DNA from 4 places in the Ureibacillus sp. MALMAid1270 genome. Region 1 is predicted to be linked to each of the others. Evidence: riboswitches for the same ligand, from Rfam matches in the RefSeq annotation. Region 1 holds a riboswitch; each other region holds the start of a gene.
What was found. Region 1 has a riboswitch for S-adenosylmethionine ahead of ACOQFO_RS00405 (Na+/H+ antiporter NhaC family protein). Riboswitches for the same ligand answer to the same signal wherever they lie in the genome.
Positions count from the first base shown of each region.

Region 2: linked by a shared signal. The riboswitch ahead of ACOQFO_RS10550 (bifunctional homocysteine S-methyltransferase/methylenetetrahydrofolate reductase) and the one ahead of ACOQFO_RS00405 (Na+/H+ antiporter NhaC family protein) in region 1 are both predicted to bind S-adenosylmethionine.
Region 3: linked by a shared signal. The riboswitch ahead of metA (homoserine O-acetyltransferase MetA) and the one ahead of ACOQFO_RS00405 (Na+/H+ antiporter NhaC family protein) in region 1 are both predicted to bind S-adenosylmethionine.
Region 4: linked by a shared signal. The riboswitch ahead of metK (methionine adenosyltransferase) and the one ahead of ACOQFO_RS00405 (Na+/H+ antiporter NhaC family protein) in region 1 are both predicted to bind S-adenosylmethionine.

Region 1 is NZ_JBMIRP010000007.1:15,372-20,683, reverse strand. It holds gene ACOQFO_RS00410 (LysM peptidoglycan-binding domain-containing protein) at 78-1,043, shown strand; gene ACOQFO_RS00405 (Na+/H+ antiporter NhaC family protein) at 1,161-2,447, opposite strand; SAM riboswitch class I at 2,556-2,660, opposite strand; gene ACOQFO_RS00400 (GNAT family N-acetyltransferase) at 2,852-3,322, shown strand; gene ACOQFO_RS00395 (NUDIX domain-containing protein) at 3,372-3,830, opposite strand; gene ACOQFO_RS00390 (AAA family ATPase) at 3,890-4,411, opposite strand; gene ACOQFO_RS00385 (succinate CoA transferase) at 4,643-5,312, opposite strand, start outside.
Region 2 is NZ_JBMIRP010000080.1:5,466-10,777, forward strand. It holds gene metH (methionine synthase) at 1-1,309, opposite strand, end outside; gene ACOQFO_RS10550 (bifunctional homocysteine S-methyltransferase/methylenetetrahydrofolate reductase) at 1,302-3,146, opposite strand; SAM riboswitch class I at 3,321-3,422, opposite strand; gene hemG (protoporphyrinogen oxidase) at 3,503-4,897, opposite strand; gene ACOQFO_RS10560 (tetratricopeptide repeat protein) at 5,061-5,312, opposite strand, start outside.
Region 3 is NZ_JBMIRP010000078.1:19,689-25,000, reverse strand. It holds gene ACOQFO_RS10040 (DUF4179 domain-containing protein) at 1-1,153, opposite strand, end outside; gene ACOQFO_RS10035 (sigma-70 family RNA polymerase sigma factor) at 1,156-1,659, opposite strand; gene ACOQFO_RS10030 (hypothetical protein) at 1,819-1,998, shown strand; gene metA (homoserine O-acetyltransferase MetA) at 2,043-2,993, opposite strand; SAM riboswitch class I at 3,112-3,219, opposite strand; gene ACOQFO_RS10020 (hypothetical protein) at 3,275-4,045, opposite strand; gene ACOQFO_RS10015 (AAA domain-containing protein) at 4,064-5,312, opposite strand, start outside.
Region 4 is NZ_JBMIRP010000084.1:1,245-6,556, forward strand. It holds gene ACOQFO_RS10950 (gamma carbonic anhydrase family protein) at 1-496, shown strand, start outside; gene ACOQFO_RS10955 (hypothetical protein) at 639-1,184, shown strand; gene metK (methionine adenosyltransferase) at 1,230-2,432, opposite strand; SAM riboswitch class I at 2,753-2,880, opposite strand; gene pckA (phosphoenolpyruvate carboxykinase (ATP)) at 3,081-4,667, shown strand; gene ACOQFO_RS10970 (alpha/beta hydrolase family protein) at 4,760-5,312, opposite strand, start outside.

The DNA of each region.
Region 1 (5,312 bases):
TGGTTTGAGGAAAATCCTTGAACCACAAAGCTCGGCGAATGCCGAGAGTCTATAATAAAGAATTAGGAGGCAAAATGATGTTTAAAAAGTTAATTTCAATAGTACCAGTAGCTGCACTTTCGATTACTTTAGGTACAAATGTACAAGCTGCATCCATTACAGTAGAAAAAGGAGATACCCTATGGGATTTATCTCGTGCTCATAATACAACAGTAGAAAATCTTCAAAAGTTTAATAATCTAACGACAGATCTTATACACCCTGGGGATGTCTTGAAAATTATTACGGAAAAACAATATACAGTTAAAAAAGGTGACACTTTGTGGGACATAGCTCGAGCTAATCAAGTGAAAGTTTCACAACTAAAAGAATGGAATCAATTAAATTCGGATCTGATTCATCCTGATCTAAATCTAGTAATCTTTGATGGAATTAATGATAATACGATATTAGCTGAAAATCCGTTGAAACCTGTAGCATCAACTTCAAAGGAAAGTACACCTGTTGCAACAGCTCCGGCAACAAATAAAGTTGAAACGAAGCCAACTGCTCCGGCTACTAATAAAGTTGAAACAAAGCCAGCTGCTCCAGCTACTAATAAAGTTGAAACAAAGCCGGCCGCTCCAGCTACTAATAAAATTGAAACAAAGCCGGCCGCTCCAGCAACTAATGAAGCTGTAACAAAGCCAGCTGCACCAACAACTAATGAAGCTGTAACGAAGCCAGCTGCTCCGGCTACAAACGAAGCTGAAGGAAAAGAAATCATCGTGGAAGCTACTGCTTATACTGCTACATGTGAAGGATGTTCAGGTATTACATCTACTGGCATTAACCTTAAAGAAAACCCAAATGCAAAAGTCATCTCAGTCGACCCAACAGTTATTCCACTAGGAAGTAAAGTATATGTTGAAGGCTATGGCGAAGCAATCGCTGGGGATACTGGTGGATCCATCAAAGGAAATAAAATCGATGTCTTTGTACCAACTAAGGAAGAGGCAATCAAATTCGGAGTAAAACAATTGAAAGTAAAAATATTAGACTAGTATTTTCATAATAAATAAAGAGCTTTCCCATTTGAGGAAGCTCTTATTTCATTTTGCCTCACGTAAAAAGACGCCTTCTTTTTAAAGAAAAGCGCCTTTTAATTTTATTCACCTTTATTAGATTTGAGTTTTCATTTTTCTTGGATATCCAACAAGTATTGCGATAATTCCACAGATTCCTATAAGCACTGGATAATAAGCGTATTGCAGAATGCTCACTGGTGATATCCCCGCTACGCTTGCGGCTGCAAGGAATTGAGCTCCATATGGCAATAGGCCTTGTATTGAACAGGAGAAAATATCTAATATACTTGCGGATTTTCGCGGTTCAATATCATATTGTTCAGCAATATTTTTTGCAAGTGGGCCTGTGATCAAAATAGCAATTGTATTATTAGCCGTTGATAAATCAGTAAGACTTACTAGACCAGCAATCCCTAATTCGGCACCTTTTTTTGATTTTATTCTTCTTGTTGCTAGTTGAAGTATAAAGTCTATACCACCGTTAAATTTAATAACCTCAACCATTCCAGCTATTAATATCGCAAGGAAGGCCATTTCGTACATGCCTGCCATACCTTCACCTATTTTTTGCAAAACGCTCATTAACTGATAGCTTCCATCAATTAAGCCAACTGCCCCTGAAAGAACAATCCCTAATGGAAGAACGAGGAAAACATTCATTCCAACTAACGCGAAAATAATAACAAAAATATACGGAACAATTTTGGCAAAACTATAGCTTAGATGCTCTACTTGTCCAGTTTCACCCATTGTGACCACCGCTAAAATAATGCCCGTTAGAATAGCAGCTGGCAACACAATCCAAAAATTCACCTTAAATTTATCCTTCATTTCAGCACCTTGCGAACGAACTGCAGTAATGGTTGTATCTGAAATAAAGGATAAGTTATCGCCAAACATAGAGCCGCCAATAATAGCACCCATCACTAAAGCCATCGTAATGTCCGTATGTTCGCTTATCCCAACCCCAATTGGCGCCAGTGCAACAATCGTTCCCACCGATGTCCCCATTGATAAGGAGATAAAGCATGAAATGATGAACAACCCTACTACTAACAGGTTTTGAGGAACAACCGATAACGCAAAGTTAACAGTGGAATCCACTGCTCCCATGCCTTTTGCTACCTCTGAAAATGCACCTGCCAATAGAAAAATTATAACCATTAGCATGACATTTGAATTTCCCGCACCTTTGCAAAAAATATCAACCTTAAGCGCAAACTGTTCTTTTCGATTCATTGCCAATGCTACAGCTCCTGAAATAGTAATGGCTACAATGACTGGAAAGGCATAAAAATCGCCTAGAATAATCCCAGAACCAATAAATAAAATCAAAAAAACAACAAATGGGATTAACGCCCATGGATTTCCTTTTTTCATATTTCTACCTCCGAAAATAAAATGGGACAGATCTTGTCTATTCTTGCCCCGAAAAAAAGCCCCCTCTTGAAACAAATCAAGAAGAGGCCTTATATCTATAAAACACTCCTCTTATCTATCAAGTCCTACTTGCTGGATTTGGCACAGTAACTTAAACTTTGTTCCGCTGCCGAGATTTCATCGGGCCAGTCCCTCAATCTCTCTTGATAAGAAGAAAAAATCATATTTTTTTGTCACAGCAAATAAAAGACTACATGATTGTTATCCCTATATCAATAAGATTTATATGGAAATTTTTAATAGCGTAAATCCTTATTGATAGACTCCCTCGTTACAAAGTGAGATATTCATCAAAGATATGATATTATTCAGTTGAACAATGGAACTTGAAAGGATTTTTTTGTATGAAAATTATTAGACTAGAAGACGATCAAAACTTTATTTTCGAAAAGATATGTGAATGGAATTATCATTGGTGGGGAATTAGAAATGGAATGAGTTATGAAGAGTTGAGATGTAATTTACAACATTCATTAAATACAGTTCGATTACCACAAACTTATGTTGCTTTAATTGGTGAAGAACCAGCAGGTATGTATCAATTATCTATGTCTGAGGACTTAAATAGTAGACCTGATCTATATCCATGGCTTATTAATGTTTATGTAGATGAAAAAATTAGAGGAAAAAATGTTTGTCGAGAACTAATGAATACAGTGAATGAAAATGCTAAAAAAGCAAATTTAAATGAATTGTTCTTGTATACAAAGCATGTAGGATTATATGAAAAATTTGGTTGGGAGTTTGTAGAAGAAGTTAAAACTTTTAGAGAAGAATCTCCAATTGAAAGATTGTATAGATTAGAAATAAAGTAACGCACTACAAATTCCCGTTTTATTGCGATGCGTTTGATTCACCTTAAAGTCAGTTAAGATTTTCGAATAAATTAAGTTCTTGAGCTTTCTCATAAGCTAATTTCAAAATCTCAATTCTAGTTTTGTTGTTTGGTTCTAATTTAGAAATTATTTGGTTAGCAGTTTCAAAATTGAAGATCACGTAGCCTGTTTTTTCAAAATCAAACGTATAAGGTAAAAACTTCTGAGCTTTAACCAAAAACCATATTGTATATGTATCAGTTGATTCCCAGTACCACGAAGCAAATGGTATTTTTTCAGAACTAATGGTCATCCCTACTTCTTCCATTGCTTCACGTTCTAATGCTTCATCGATATTCTCTTCCCCTTCTAATCTACCACCAATTGTAGTCAAAACTTGCTCGTCTTTGTCCCAAGCCATAACTATTGAGCCATTTTCCATTATTGGAACACAATGTACCCCTGCAATTCTTTTATCTTCTGGTATAACCGATAGTGCCTTCAGCATATTTATATGCCCCATTTCTTATTGAATTTATTTAGCTAGGCTAAGTTTGTTTAATCAAATTACTCCAAGATATATTCCAAAACCTCTTGAATATAGCTATCTAATGGTTTGCTTGTGTCTACAACCAAGCACTTGTGTTGCGGAGGCTTTTTACTGTTTTCAATAGTAAATCGAAATCCTTCAATTGATTTAACCTCTTTTATTTGGCTAATCTTACTTTCCCGATTTTTTAAACGTAGATTGATTTCATCAAAATCATTGAGGTAACACTCAACGTATTTGTAGGATGCTTGATATTTTTTCGCTAAAGCTGTTCCTTTTGTAATCATTTCTTCGTACAAACAAGGACTATCAAAAATTACTTTTTGTCCTTGTGACAGGAAAGATTCAATTAAGGACCAGTCTATATTGTATGAAATCTTGCCCGCAAGTTTAGGGTCGACTTCAACATCAATAGATTCTAATAAAGCAGTTTTTACAACATCATGGTCGATAATGATTGCCCCTGTTCTTTTTGCTATTTCAAGCGCGAGTGTTGATTTCCCTGAGCCCGGAAACCCCGACATTTGTACAAAGAACATTGAATCTCTCCTTATCTAGAAAACTTCTTATTCTATATATTCAATGCATGTGGCGGTAAATCCTTTCTCTTCTTGGTATGGCCATGACGGTATCATGATTGGTTTGGGTAATTGGGGGAGGAAATATTGGGACAGATTTACTGTCCCCAATGTCCCAGCAGTTGTACCATGTTTGGTTCAGGGATTGGGGCAAAAAAATATTGGGACAGATTTACTGTCCCCAATGTCCCATTATTTTGATACTTTTTCTTCCTCGAATAGCATTGTGCCTTTTTCTTTTAGGTTTTGATGGAATGAGAATGCTTTTTCAAGAATGTGTGGTGTTTGGCCACCTACTTTTTCTTTTGCTTCTTCGAAGTACGCACGTAATTGTGGTCTGTATGTTGGGTGTGCGATTTCGATCATTTTTTCTGCACGCTTCACTGGTGGAAGTCCGCGAAGATCCGCATATCCTTGCTCAGTTACGATTACGTCTACATCGTGCTCTGTATGGTCAACGTGTGATACGAATGGAACGATTGCTGAGATTGCACCGTTTTTCGCTAATGAAGGTGTTACGAAAATTGTAATTCTCGCATTACGAGCAAAGTCTCCAGATCCACCGATACCGTTCATTACTTTTGATCCGCTCACGTGAGTTGAGTTAACGTTTCCGTAAATATCAACTTCAAGAGCAGTATTAAATGAAATAACACCTAAACGACGGATTACCTCTGGATTATTTGAAATTTCTTGTGGTCTGAACATAATTTTATCTTTGTATTTCTCTAAATCTTCAGCTAGAGAATCTACACGTTTTTTAGAAAGTGAGAATGCTGTACCTACCGCAAATTTAACAACACCAGCGTCGATTAAATCGAATACGCCGTCTTGTAAAACTTCAGAAGCTACTTCGATATCT
Region 2 (5,312 bases), on a different contig from region 1:
CTAAGTTGATCGAGTTAATAATTGCTTTCCCTTGGGAGTACTTTAATGCTTCCTCGATTACTTTGTCGTCTGTAGAATCGATTACTAATGGAACTTTTACTTTCTTTACAACTTCTTGCATGAAGTTTTTCATGTCTTCTAGCTCGTCACGGTCAGGATTTGCTAAACAAATATCGATTACGTGAGCACCATTTTTCACTTGGGCTCTAGCAATTTCTGCTGCTTCTTCAAATTTCCCATCAATGATTAATTGCTTAAACTTACGAGAACCGATAACATTCGTACGTTCCCCGATAAATAAAGGTCTCATTGAATCATCATATTGAAGAGGTTCAATACCTGAAACGACATGACCATGCGTTTGCTCTTTTCTTGCTCTTGGTGCATATCCATCAACCGCTCCACGAATCGCCGCTATATGATCTGGTGTTGTTCCACAGCAGCCCCCAACAATATTCAACCATCCTTTTTCAGCAAAACCGCGCAATTTTTTCGATAAAGAATCAGGTGATTCATGGTAATGTCCTTCTTCATCTGGTAAGCCGGCATTAGGATAACAACTTACATAACTTGTTGATAATTCAGATAAAGAACGAATGTGGTCCGTCATAAATTCTGGACCAGTTGCACAGTTTAGCCCAACAGATAATGGTTTGATATGTTCAATTGAGATATAAAATGCTTCAATTGTTTGACCTGCAAGAGTTGTACCCATTGGTTCAATTGTTGCTGAAACCATTACTGGTAATTTTACTCCCGTTTCGTCAAATGCACGGTTAACACCGATTGTAGCAGCTTTTACATTCAACATATCTTGGCTTGTTTCAAGTAATAATAGATCTGCTCCGCCCTCAATTAACGCTTTCGCCTGAACATAAAAATTTTCTGTCAGCTCATCAAAGGTAATACCACCAGTAACCGATAATGTTTTCGTTGTTGGTCCGATTGCACCCGCAACAAAACGTGGCCATTCTTCTGTAGTAAATTCCTCTGCAGCTGCTTTTGCAAGTTGAACAGCGAGTTTATTAATCTCTTCTGCTTTATGACCTAATCCATATTCATTTAAAACGAGTGGAGTGCCGCCAAACGTATTTGTACAAATAATGTCTGCACCTGCTTTTAAATATTCACGGTGTATTTTTGTCACTACATCTGGACGTGTAATAACTAAATTTTCATTACAGCCATCTAACGCTTCTCCACCAAAATCTTCAGCTGTTAGATTTTCGCGTTGTAGCATGGTTCCCATTGCACCATCGATAATTAATATGCGTTTATCCAGTTGTTTTTCTATCAGATGGTTAACCATTTGCCATAACTCCTTTAGTCTCTTCATCGAGTTGTTTTATATAATCCATTAGTTCCCTAGTTAGTTCATAACGTAAAAATGGTGTAATTAAATAAATTCCATTGAAATATTGTGTTGCTGTATCAAGTAATTCTTTTGCAATTGCAAGCCCTTCTTCAGCTTCACGATCTTTATCGCCATCACATGACTTCATTCTCTCTAGAACTTCGTCAGACAACTTAATACCCGGTACTTCATGGTGTAAAAATTCTGCACTTCTAAAGCTTGTAAGTGGCATGATTCCGATATAGATTGGTGCTGCAAGTTGCTTTGTAGCTTCATAAATTTCTACGATTTTTTCTTTTGAATAGACAGGTTGAGAGATAAAGTAATCAGCACCATGTTCGATTTTCTTTTCTAATCGACTTACAGCACGGTCCAATACACGTACATTCGGGTTAAAGGCAGCTGCAACTGAGAAGTTAGCTTTTTTACGAAGCGCCTTACCAGAAAAAGAAATTCCTTCATTTAACTGTTTAATAAGTGCAATTAACTCCATAGACGAAACATCATATACGCTTGTAGCACCTGGGAAGTCACCCACTTTTGTTGGGTCGCCAGTTACAGCTAAAATATCATGAAGACCAAGTGCATTTAGCCCCATTAAATGTGATTGCAAACCAATTAAATTGCGATCACGGCAAGTAATATGTGGCATTGAACGGATTCCATGTTGTTTTAAAATCGCACCCATTGCAATGTTACTTACTCTAGGAGAAGCGAGAGAGTTATCCGCCATCATGATTAAATCAGCACCGTTATCATATAAAACTTTCGCACCTTCAACAAAAGCGTCCACTTCCAAATGTCTAGGCGTATCTAGCTCAACAATTACCGAGCGTTCACGTTTTACTTTTTCATGAAGAGGCTCTGTGTTTGTTGGCTCTGGTTCGCTAATTAAAATTTCTTTTCTTGGTTTTGCTAATTTCTTTTCAATTGGTTTTAAATTGGCCAATTTCTTTTTAACAGCTTCAATATGTTTCGGTGTAGTTCCACAGCAACCACCAATTAGTCGCACACCTTGTTTTGATAATTCAAGTGCTGCACGAGCAAAATAATCCACTTCAGATTCGTAGATTACACGTCCTTCATCTAAATCTAATAAAGAAGCGTTTGGATAAGCAGATATATACGCTTGTTCTGGAAGTTCCACCGTTTCTAATGCTTGAATTGTATGGTATGGACCTAACTTACAGTTAACACCAACTAGATCTGCCCCTAGTTTCTCAAGTTCAGTAAAAGCCTCATTCAATGTTAGCCCGTTACTTAAAACACCCACTTCTTGCATTGACACTTGGGCAATGATAGGAAGATCTGTTAAACCTCTTAGTAATTTTAAAGTTGCCGTTAGTTCTTCAAAATCATAGTAAGTTTCAAGTAAAAGGCCGTCAATTTCACCTTTAATTAAAACCTCGGCTTGCTCTTTAACAGCAGATAAAATCTCTTCTAAAGTTGTATCATTTTTTCTGACACCACGAATCCCACCGATTGAACCTACTACAAACTGACCGCCTGGTTTAGCAGCATTTTTAGCTAAACGAATGGCAGCTTCATTTATTTCAACGACTTTAGATTCAAGTCCATAACGAGCAAGTTTAATTGCATTTGCTCCATAGGTATTTGTTTGGATAATGTCTGCTCCAGCCGCTATATATTCACTATGAATCTTTTCAATCAGTTCTGGTCGTACAAGATTCATCTCTTCATGACAATAATCTAAACCGTAGGAGTATAATAGCGTTCCCATTGCTCCATCAGCAGTTAGTACTCTTGATTTTAACGCTTCTTTTAGTTTCATATATTTGACTCCTTAATTGTATAAAGTAAAAATTTAATCGGGATGTTAGCGTCCGTTGACTCCCAACTAATCATCATGGTTTTATCTAGCTGGGGGTCTTACGGACGGTTTCACCGGTATAAATAAAAGCCTTCTACTAGAATAGAAGGCTTGACATAACAAATGTGAAATTCCTTCTTATCTATCGGGTTCGACCGCTGGATTTAGCACCTTACATCTTAAATGTTGGTTGCTGAAGCATCATCGGGCCAGTCCCTCTGCTTCTCTTGATAAGAATCGTATTTATTATTGTAATAGATTAAATTTTAACTTAAAATTCTAAAAACTTCAACTTTTTTTCAAAATTAATTAATTGATTATTCAGCTTTTAGACTCGTCATAATCTTTTTAGCAGTTGTTTTACCATTATCAATACATGCACCAATTCCAACACCAAAATAAGAACATCCTGCTAACAATAGGTTAGGGTATTTGCACTCGACTTGGCTTAAAACATTTTGTAGTGCTTCATTGTGCGCTAAATCATATCTTGGCATTTGGTTAATCCATTTTGTAACATTTGCTACAACTGGTACATCCTCTACATTTATACTTAATTTAACGTCTTGAAGGGCGACTTTTATAAGCTCGTCTTCTGTCATTTGAACAATTTCTTTATATTTTGGATTTGAACTTTTATAGAATAGTCGAACAAGTAGCTTTCCATCTGATGATGTATGTTTCCATTTTCGGCTCGTCCATGTAGATGCGTCACAAACTAAATCACTATTATGAGAAACAATACATCCTGTACCATCAGCAGGAAGAACAGAATCTGGTAGGTCAAATCCTAAATAGATTGTAATTGCCGAAGCGTTTGTAAACTTTCCTAAGTATTGATCTAGTTCTGCATCATCTAGCAAAGTTTGTACTACTTGATTTGGTAAAGCCAATACGACTACGTCAGCTTGTAAAGTTTCACCATTTGAAAAGGCTACTTCATATCCGCTATTTGTCTTTTTAATATTTTTCGTTTCTCTATTTTTATAAATTTCTACTTCTGGTAGCGCCTCTTCTAAATGAATAATCAATTGAGATAATCCTCTTTTAAAAGAAACAAATTTTTTATTTGAACTGCTTTCAAACTTTGCACGGTTTGCTTCAAAGCCTTTCATAATGCTTCCATACTCATTTTTATAGTCGACTAAATAAGGTAGTGTTGAATTCAGTGATAACTCGTATAAGTTTCCTGAGTAAACACCTGAAAGAACTGGCGCAATTTGTTTCCGAACAATTTCTTCACCTAAAAAATATTCTAGAAACTCACCGATAGAGCTTTCTTTTGTAAATCCTGGGTTTGGAATTTCTTCGTCTTGTAGAACACGTTTCTTTCCTTCTTCTGAAATTAATGTACTCGCCATTAAAGAATCTACACTCATTGGTATTCCGAAGGTTGAGCCTGGTGGTATCGCATGAAGTTCGTTATTTGTGTGAATATAAGAAATACCTGTCTCGTTATATACAAGTTGATCTTCGAAATTTAAATCACGAACTAATGTTAAAACTGCCGGGTGACGTGCAACCATTGAATCAGCACCTGTTTCCATTATGTAACCCTTTTCATAAGCGGAATGCATTTTTCCACCTAAATATGAATTGCGTTCAACTAATACTAATCGTGCTTCTATATTTTCTTCTTTTAATTGTTTATTTAGGTAATACATTGTAGTTAACCCCGTAATTCCTCCACCAATTACTGCAATTGTTTTCATATTTACATCTCCTCGAGTTATTTGTACCTATAGTATAAACTTTTTCCACATGAACAAATGTGAGTTCTGTCACAAATTTAGTAAATCTTAGCCGTAATTTGTAAATACTACTTATAGAAATTAAATATTTTACAAAAAAATAACTCCCGATTTTACTCGTGAGTTATTCTTCGATCGTTCTCATTTGTTGATCAGCACGTTGTCTCCACTTTTTAGCCTTTTCGGGATTTTTCTTCACATCAATTCCCTTTTCATATATCCTAGCAATACTAATTTTTGATTGTAAGTCGCCTAGCAGTGAAGCTTGTTTATAAAATGTAAGTGCCAACTTACCATTCCGTTTCACTTCAATTCCATTTTCATAAATATATCCAAGATTAAATAGCGAATCTACTTTATACTGACTAGCCGCTTT
Region 3 (5,312 bases), on a different contig from region 1:
CTGTTATCATTGAATGAGTATAATAATGAAATTCTTCTCCATTTGCATCGATTACATTATACAGCTGTAGCCTGCTACCTTCTGGATAGGTAACATCTAAAGAACTATCACCGATGGATTGTATAGTAACTTCATTTTCAATAGGGTTTTTTAATACTTCTTTTTTAAGGAAATCGATTTCAATATAATCTTCTCCCTTTGGTAATGCTTCAATTTTATCAATAACAAGAGTCAACTTTTCTGGTTCTCTAAAATAATTGCTTTGGATGAATATACTGTTCGTTTCATCTTTAAATCCTCCAAAACCAATTACTCCACTTGTAATCTTTCCCCAATCTTCCCCGTTTTCATCTACAAGACTTAAATATTCAATATTTAAAATTTGCATTGTATTATTTGGATCTGCTTTAACTTTAATATGTGCTCTTATCGGTGAAATCTTTAATGATTCAATCAATAACTTTTGACCATCGATTTCAACGGTTTGATTTAATTCAAAATATTTAGATTCAGCAATGGGTTTTGTTAATGTAAATGGTACTTCAAAAGTAGTTTCAATCTCATTACTGAAAGTGATAACAAGTTCGAAGTTTGGATTTGAATAATCTAAAGGATCTTGAGAAACAACTTCTAACTGATTTTGAATAATTTTCGATTTACCTTTAGGTGACCAAGAATAGGTTGTTGGAAGTTCTTTGTTGTTTTGTTTTATTCTAAAACTTTTAGTTACAAGTTCAGATATATCTTCAGTAGACTCTAACTGATAAAATATAATCATTCCAGACTCATCTGCAATTGTACCTAAAATGGTGAATTTTAAATTATTCTTTTCTTGAACTATTCCTAATTCCTCATAATAATTATTATCGACAATATCTTTTACCCCTTTATCGTACGTAATAAGCGATACAAGAGGAGCGAATCCAGGAATTTTGGCAATTGTTTGTGCAAATGCTGGAGAGACACGTATAGTAGTTACAAAGGCTAGTAAAAATATGGCTGCGAGTGCTACACGTAAAATTATTTTTCTCTTTTTGATCAACTTATTTTTATATTTTGTATACCCTTGATTACGGGCTATGGCTAACCTCTCTTTTGGAATTTCAATTTGATTCAATTCTGTCTTAAGCTGTTCTAAGTCTTTCTCGTTCATGTTCAGTTCCCTCCCTCACTAAATAAAACTCTTAACTTTTTAATTGCAGCATGTAGTCGGGACTTCACAGTACCCTCGGGAACATTTATTTCGTTTGCGATTTCCTCATTTTTCAAATCTTTGTAGTATTTCAAATAAATTAATTGCTGTTGATTCAATGGAAGTTTAGCAATTGCTTCAGATAGTTCCAAATTGATAGATTCGAAATACTCGCCTTCCTCAATAGTTTCTTTCAACTCAACTCTTATTTTTTTCTTCTTTATATCATGACAAACATTTAATAATACTCTGATTAGCCATGTGGAAAGATACTCAGGATTTTTCACTGTATGTACTTTGGTTAAACTTTTGAATGTAAATTCTTGAATGGCATCAAGTGCATCATGTTCATTTCTAAAAAAACTATAAGCAATTCGGTAATGTATGTCTTCGTTCATTTTTAATATTTGAAGAAATGATTCAGGATCGCCCTTAATGGCTTGTTTATATAAATCAATTGAGTTCATTTTCACACCCCTTTACTTATTAGACATATTAGATGGTAAAATCGTTCACTAGAATTTATTTTTTAAAAATTCAAATAATTGTAATTCCTTTCTCCCTATGAATAGTTTAAACTATTTAATATAACAAGTGTGCGAAGTTAAGAAATAGGAAGTGACGCCTTGAAATTTAAATATGTAACAGGAATACTAGCAATTGTAGTGGGATTAATTTTTTTCGGATTTAATTATGAACCACTTGGTAACATTGGAAACATAATTATTCATGTGATTGGGATTCTATTTGTTCTAAAAGGGATTAATATTTTGTTCCATAAGGATAGACAAACAAACCCAAAATAGTTAAAAGCGAATGTTTCAATTAGATCGAAACATTCGCTTTACTATTAAATATGATATTCAATTGAATCATCTTCATTTTCATCAACATAATGCCAATCATATGGTGTTTCTTGGTATACGTAGTAGTTTAGCCAGTTATAGAATAATAAATGAGAATGTGCTCTCCAAGTGTTTTTCGGAGCTTTAGTCGGATCATCATTTGGGAAGTAGTTTACTGGTATATCAACTGGTTCACCTTTTGCAACATCTCGGTGGTACTCATCTGCTAAAGTTGTAGCATCGTATTCTAAATGTCCTGTAATCATAATATGTTTTGTATCTTTTGATTGGATGATAAATGCCCCAGCATCATCAGAGTAACTAAGTAAACGTAAATCTGGATGATTGCGAATTTCATTTAGCGACACATCAGTATGTCTTGAATGTGGTGCTAGGAATTCATCACTAAATCCGCGCACTAAATCAACTGTTAGATCAGTAATTACGTGTGCATAGATCCCCGAACATTTTTTAGGTAATTCAAATTTTCCAATTCCAAATAGATGGTACAAGGCTGCTTGAGCTCCCCAGCAAATATACATATTCGATGTAACATTTACTTTTGCCCAATCCATCACGCGTGTTATTTCATTCCAATAATTCACATCTTCAAATTCCATACGTTCAACTGGTGCACCTGTAATAATCATACCGTCGAAACGTCGATGTTTGATTTCATCGAATGTTTTATAAAACATTTCTAGATGAGATTTTGAAACATTTTTTGATGTATATGTAGCGGTATTTAAGAATGTTACATTTGTCTGTAAAGGAGTGTTCCCTAACAGTCGTAAAAGTTGTAATTCTGTTTTCTCTTTTTCTGGCATTAAGTTGAAAACTAGTATGTTTAATGGACGTATTTCTTGTGAACTTGCTCGATCTTCTTCCATGACGAAAATCTTTTCTTCTCTTAAAATCTCGCCAGCAGGTAGATTTTTAGGTATATTAATTGGCAATTGTATTCCCCCACTTCTTAAATTTTGGTCGGATTTCACCATGGTTCAAATATTTGTATATAAAAAAACCCCCTCATTCCAGCAAGAGAATGAGAGGGTATGTTTCCATTATCGCGCTCTCTTATCTCTCAAGACATACGTCTTGCTGGAAGTAGCACCTTTCTAACAAAGTTAGAGGTTGCTGAAGCTTCATAGGGCCATTTCCCTCTGCTTCTCTTGATAAGATTTGATGAAATTAAAGTAATAGTATCATGAATTGAAAATGTTTGCAATATTCTATATTATTTTCCTTCTAATATCTTTTCTTTCCAAGTTGCACTTTCATTTTGAATTATTTCTTTTTCAATTACGGAATCCCATTTATTTAATAATGTATTCCAAATACGAGGATAGATTTTATCAGTTTGTTCATTGTAAATTAACAACTCAATACAAGGGATATCGTTAATTTGTTCATATTGGATTTCTTCAAAACTTGTAATAAATATCGGATCTGATTTTCCTTCATCTTCTTCATCTGTATAGTCCAAGGATTGAATTTCTTTTATTAATAATTCACTTGAAATAGAAGGTTGCTCACTTTGTTGATAATAACGATATATTTGTTCTGGAAAATCCTCAAACTCGAGTACTTCTTCCAAATCACCAGTTAAAAAGTGTTCATGGGTTGAACTATATATAAGTTCAACTGAGGTAATATCTTGTTCCTCCTCATACACTCCACTTTCTAACTGAGCCTTTCCCTTTTCCGTAATTTCGTAACCTTGTTCGTTTCGTTCAATCAGTTTCATCTTTTCCATCTTCGATAATAAATCTTGAACAAACAGTTGCTCGACTAATAATATTTCACTAATTTGTGAGGCATTATGGAAATGAGCTTTTTGAACCGTAATTAGCAACATTTTCATTAAAATATCCATCTGCCTACGGAGCACTGGTTTATACGAAACTTGGATTGTATGAACAGGTAAACACCATATAGTTGATTCGAAGCATTTTTCGTTTGGTTGTAATTGAGCTGTAAATTTTTCTAGTAATGATTGTAGTTTCATAAGACCGTATTACCCCAGTTAATTATTAATAAAATAGCGGTACCCTTTTTGCTCTTTAACGGTTTCTAATAGATTACGATACATCTCTTGTGTTTCTTTCTTTTTCGGTCGATTTGTAAACATATCTGTACTACCGATTAAGATTAATAGTTCCCTCGCTCGTGATAAGGCAACGTTTAATCGTCTGTAATCTTTCGCGAATCCAATATCTCCGTGTTTGTTGTCGTTATTACGAACCATACTTACTAAAATAACATCCATTTCCATCCCTTGGAACTTATCGACAGAACCTGTACGAATATGTAGATGTTCTAGATTTAGCTGATCTATCAATTGGTTAATTCGTTTCACTTGTTCCGCATAGAAACTGATGACACCGACAGATTTCAAGGAATCCAGTTCGAATTCACCTTCAGATTTTGCCTTTTCTGTCGCTTCATTTAAATCGATGAGTAGCTTACGAATTGTTATTAACTCAGTTTCGTTAAATAAACTTGAGCCTTCCTTCATTCTTTCTTCAAAGTAGGAAGATTCGTTTGGAATATCAAACCATAGTAAATGGTCATTTCGATTAATAAACTTGCTAACGAGCTTATGGTCACGAGCAGCGTCTGAATCAGGAAGCCCACATTTTAATGAATCATTTTCATGTTTATAAAATGGCGCTATTGTTTGCATAATGTTTTCATGCATACGGTATTGAATAGCAAGCATTTGTTTGTTTGAACGAGGTAGGTTTTTGTACATTCGTTCAAATAAAGATTCTTCCAACAGCTTTTCAAGCTCGCGTTTTTCTTCAAAAGTATTACTCTCTTTAATAACTTCCTCTAATGTTTCCTCAAATGTGTCATCACCAATTAATGGCGGTAGCTGGTGATGGTCCCCTACTAAAACAATTTTCTTACCCTTAAGCATTGGTAATAATAGCTCAGGTGGTGTTGCTTTAGACACCTCATCGATAATTACAACATCAAAAATTGGATAGTTGTCCATAAATTCTTTGTTGGCAGAGGCAACACAAGTTGTACCAATTACATTAGCATGTTTTACATAAAGTTTTCGAATTTCTTCTAAGTCATGTTCAGTTGATTGGTCAAGTAATGTTTTCCACTCATTTTGTAGTGATTGTGTAATAGGAAGCATTTCAATCTTTGTTAAAAGTAGTTCAATTTCATCTTCTTGATCCTTGATCTGTTTTGTAGTTTTCTCTAATTCTGCTTCAGGATTTTGTTTTATAATTTGTTCGATTTCACTATATTTTTTTTCT
Region 4 (5,312 bases), on a different contig from region 1:
AGATAAAAATCCTAATATAGACCCTACTGTTTTTATTGCTGATCATGCCATTATTACTGGTGATGTGACGATTGGGGCAGAAACCTCTATCTGGTTTAATACGGTAATCCGTGGTGATGTTGCTCCAACTATTATTGGGAAGCGTTGTAGTATACAAGATTTAAGCTGTTTACACCAAAGTCCAAATAACCCTCTAATTATTGAAGATGAAGTAACAGTCGGCCACCAAGTAACATTACATAGTTGTATTATTCGAAAGCGCGCGTTAATCGGTATGGGGTCTATCATACTTGATGGAGCCGAAATCGGTGAAGGAGCATTTATAGGGGCTGGGAGTTTAGTACCACCTGGTAAGAAAATCCCACCAAATACACTTGCAATGGGAAGACCTGCTAAAGTTGTACGTGAAATAACTACTGAAGATCGTGAGGACATGGACCGTATTATTCGTGAGTATGTTGAAAAAGGACAATATTATAAATCTCTATTAAAATAAGCGGAATAAATTTAAGAGGTAGTATTGTAAATTATTCCTTCAAACTACCTCTTCTTATATTTTTTCCAACAGAAATATTGTAGAATCACCATTAATATAATGGTATAAATAGTTTATTCTGAGAATGAGAGGAATACTGACCATGCCATTATTAAAGAAAGATAGTAATAAATGGACCATTTTTATTCCATTGATTGCTATTTCAATTTTCCTTGTATTTATTATCCCAGAAATTATTTCCTTCTTTTTATTTAACAGAGAAAATTCAATTGCATTTATATCATATGGTAAAAACTTTATTTTGTATTTCATTTCATTGATGATCATCATTATTGTTTTACTTTCAACACATTATTTCAAAAGAGTTTTCATTAAAATCTTGGTCAGTCTTTTAGGTTTTGTCATTATTATTTATGTCAACTTTGTTGGGATTCAATATTCTATCTATTTTGATGAGGATTTCATTGTATATAAACCGTTATTTGGTACATCTGAAAGTTATGAATGGTCGAAATTTTCGAAAGTGTATCATGAGTTACCAACTGAGGAATATGTAGAAAAATATATTTTCGAATTTCATGATGGAGAGACTTTTGAGCTAATCATCACGAGTAATTTTTCAAATGAAATCACTACTAAAATTGAGGATAAAATTATGACTTTAGAAGCTTCATATGAAGAATATTAAAAAACAGGTGGATAATCATCCACCTGTTTTTATATATCTAAAATATTATAGATATAATTTTGCTTTTTCTTTTAATTGTTCAGCAATATCTGTGTTTTCCCACGGAACATCTAGATCGTTTCTTCCGAAGTGACCATAAGCTGCTGTTTGTTTATAAATTGGTCTACGTAAGTCAAGCATTTTAATAATGCCTGCTGGACGTAAATCAAATAGTTCACTTACCCATTCTACAAGTTTACTTTCTTCTACTTTACCAGTACCAAAAGTATCTACAGAAATAGAAACTGGGCGTGCAACACCGATTGCATATGCTAATTGAACTTCAGCACGATCCGCAAGACCTGAGGCAACGATATTTTTAGCAACATATCTTGCAGCATAAGCAGCAGAACGGTCAACTTTTGTTGGATCTTTACCAGAGAATGCTCCTCCTCCGTGACGTGCATATCCCCCATAAGTATCAACTATGATTTTTCTACCTGTTAATCCAGCATCACCTTTAGGTCCACCAATTACGAAACGACCAGTTGGGTTAATGAAATATTTAGTATTTTCATCAATTAGTTCAGTTGGTACTACTTGAGAAATTACTTTTTCTTTTAAATCAGATTGAATTTGTTCTAATGATACATCTTCATCATGTTGTGTAGAAATAACAATTGTATCAACACGAACAGGTTGATTGTTTTCACCATATTCTACAGTTACTTGAGTTTTTCCGTCTGGGCGTAAATATGAAAGTTCATTTGTTTTACGAACTTCTGTCAAACGACGTGCTAATTTGTGAGCAAGGCTGATTGGTAATGGCATAAGTTCTGGAGTTTCATTACAAGCATAACCGAACATTAAACCTTGGTCACCTGCTCCAATTGCTTCGATATCTTCATCTGACATAGAGCCTTCTCTTGCTTCAAGGGCTTGATTGACACCTTGTGCAATATCAGGTGATTGTTCACCAATAGCAGTTAATACTGCTAGATTTTCAGCATCAAAACCATATTTACCGCGTGTATACCCTATTTCTGCTACTGTATTACGAACAACACTTTGAATATCTACATATGTAGAAGTTGTAATTTCTCCTGCAACTAAAACTAAGCCAGTTGTTACAGTAGTTTCACATGCTACACGAGCATTTGGATCCTCTGATATAATTGCATCTAAAATGGCATCTGAAATTTGGTCACAGATTTTATCTGGATGCCCTTCTGTTACGCTTTCTGATGTAAACAGTCGACGATTTGTCATATATGTCCTCCTAAGTAAGAAGCGAAAAAGTTTCTTATTTTGATACGGTACTCATTACCCATGTTAAGTTTTTTATAAAAAAACTCCAAGCTATGTTGCTTTTTTTAACACGAGGAATTGAAAGGATATAAATAGGAAGTAATTATTTAAGCCATTATAATGTTGTACACTAAGCTTTGCCACAAAAGCATTTTGCGATCAGTAATCGCAGGAGCATGTTATGTACATTAGCATTTGCTCATTTTTATTTTATACAAAAAAAAATTCCTTACTCACGTACTTTACATGAGCAAAAGGAATTACAACTTAAATACCTTTCACTCTTATCGTTCAAGGGAATTTTCCCTTGCATCAGGTTGGCACCATCGCTATTATTTACTATAGAAATAGTAATAGCAGGTTGCCGGGTTTCACAGGGCCTTGACCCTCCACCAGCTCGGGATAAGAGTATCCGTTCAATTGTAAATGGTACGAAAATTAGCGTTCTTTGTCAATTAATTTTTCTTGACCTGTAATTACATTTAAATGTAACAATTTTTTTATGGATTAGTATAGATTATTCAATCCAATGTGTTATACTATTTTTGAAATTATATAAAAACCTCCCAAAATACGGGAACATTACGAAAAAAGGATGGTATTTAATCGATGAATTCAGTAGAAATTGCAAATGAACTGAAGGAATTATTAAAGGGTGAAAATGTAAAAACACAATTATCAGTACCTCAATTAGTAGAAACATCAACAAAACGTGGTGAAGCAATTTTAACAGTTGACGGTGCTATTGTAGCGCAAACGGGTAAATATACTGGACGTTCTCCTAAAGATAAATTTACTGTTGAAGAAGAGAGCACAAAAGACAAAATTGACTGGGGTAAAGTAAATCAACCAATTTCTGCTGAAGTGTTTGATAACCTTTATATTAAGGTATTAAAATATTTAAAAGAAAAAGATGAACTTTATGTATTCAAAGGCTTTGCAGGTGCTGACAAAGAATCACAGCTTCCAATTCAAGTTGTAAACGAATTTGCTTGGCATAACTTATTCTGTCATCAATTATTCATCCGTCCAACTGAAGAAGAACTTGCTTCTCATAACTCAGAATTTACAATCATCTCTGCTCCATCATTTAAAGCAGATCCTGCTGTTGATGGTACAAATTCTGAAGCATTTATCATTGTATCATTTGAAAAGAAAATCATTTTAATCGGTGGTACTGAATATGCTGGTGAGATGAAAAAATCAATCTTCGGTATTATGAACTACTTATTACCAGAACAAGGTATCCTTTCAATGCACTGTTCAGCAAACGTTGGCGAAGCTGGCGACGTAGCATTGTTCTTCGGTCTTTCTGGTACAGGTAAAACAACTTTATCTGCAGATGCAAATCGCAAACTTATCGGAGATGACGAACACGGTTGGTCTGATAACGGTGTATTCAACATCGAAGGTGGCTGCTATGCAAAAACAATTAACCTTTCTGCTGAAAAAGAGCCAGAAATTTATAATGCCATTCGCTTTGGATCTGTATTAGAAAATGTTGTTGTTGACCCAGAAACTCGTAAACCAGATTACGATGATGGTTCATTAACTGAAAATACTCGTGCAGCTTATCCAATTCAATTTATCGATAATATTGTAACTCCATCTGTAGCGGGTCACCCTAAGACAATTATCTTCTTAACTGCTGATGCATTTGGTGTTTTACCTCCAATCAGTAAATTAACAAAAGAGCAAGCAATGTATCACTTCTTAAGTGGTTTCACTTCTAAGTTAGCAGGTACAGAACGTGGTGTTACAGAACCAGAACCAGTATTCTCAACATGCTTCGGTTCTCCATTCCTACCACTACCAGCAACACGCTATGCTGAAATGTTAGGTGAGAAAATTGATGAGCATGGTGCACAAGTGTTCTTAGTTAACACTGGTTGGACTGGTGGAGAGTATGGTGTTGGAAATCGTATGAAACTTTCTTACACTCGTACAATGGTTCGTGCTGCAATCGATGGAAAATTAAATGATGTAGAAACAATCCAAGATCCAGTATTTGGTTTACACATTCCAACAAGCATCGAAGGCGTACCTTCTGAAGTATTAATTCCACGTGATGCATGGTCAGATAAAGACGCATACGATCAAAAAGCAGCTACTTTAGCAGACTTATTTAAAGAAAACTTTAAAAAATTTGGTAATGTATCTGATGAAATAGCGAAAAATGGTGCACCCTTAGTATAATCACATCGACATAATCATTTTTTAACATATATCATAAAAAAACATCAACTCGGAAAATTTCGAGTTGATGTTTTTATTTTGCGCTGACTAATCTAATTCCCATCTATTGTATTAATATCAGTAACCGATTTAGCCGATTTTGATTTCATCCACTCACAAAGGACTTTTACAGTTTTTCTATTTTCTTTTGGTGGATAATGATGAGGTAAGCTTGGATAATACCATGTTTCGTATTCTTTATTTTCCCTTTTTAAAGCATTTTCTAAATAATATGCTTGTTCAATACTTACATTTCGATCTTCTAAACCATGGATAATTAGAACTGGAGCATTGATTTTATTTATTTTATATAGCGGTGTTCTTTCATCGTATAGTTCTTTAAACTTTGTAGGAGGACCACCGATTATTCTTTTTAATGTTCTTCTCATATCCACTCTTTCGATATACATGGAGGACAAATTCGATACTCCTGCCCAAACTACAACAGAATGAATATCATCACGTAAAATGGATGTCCATAATGCCATTAACCCCCCACGAGAAAAACCATAGACGTGAATTTTGTCTTTATTGCAAAATTGCTTCAAGACGGCTCCACCATGTACTGCATCGTATCGATCGCTTCCTGCAAACTCGTCACGACCT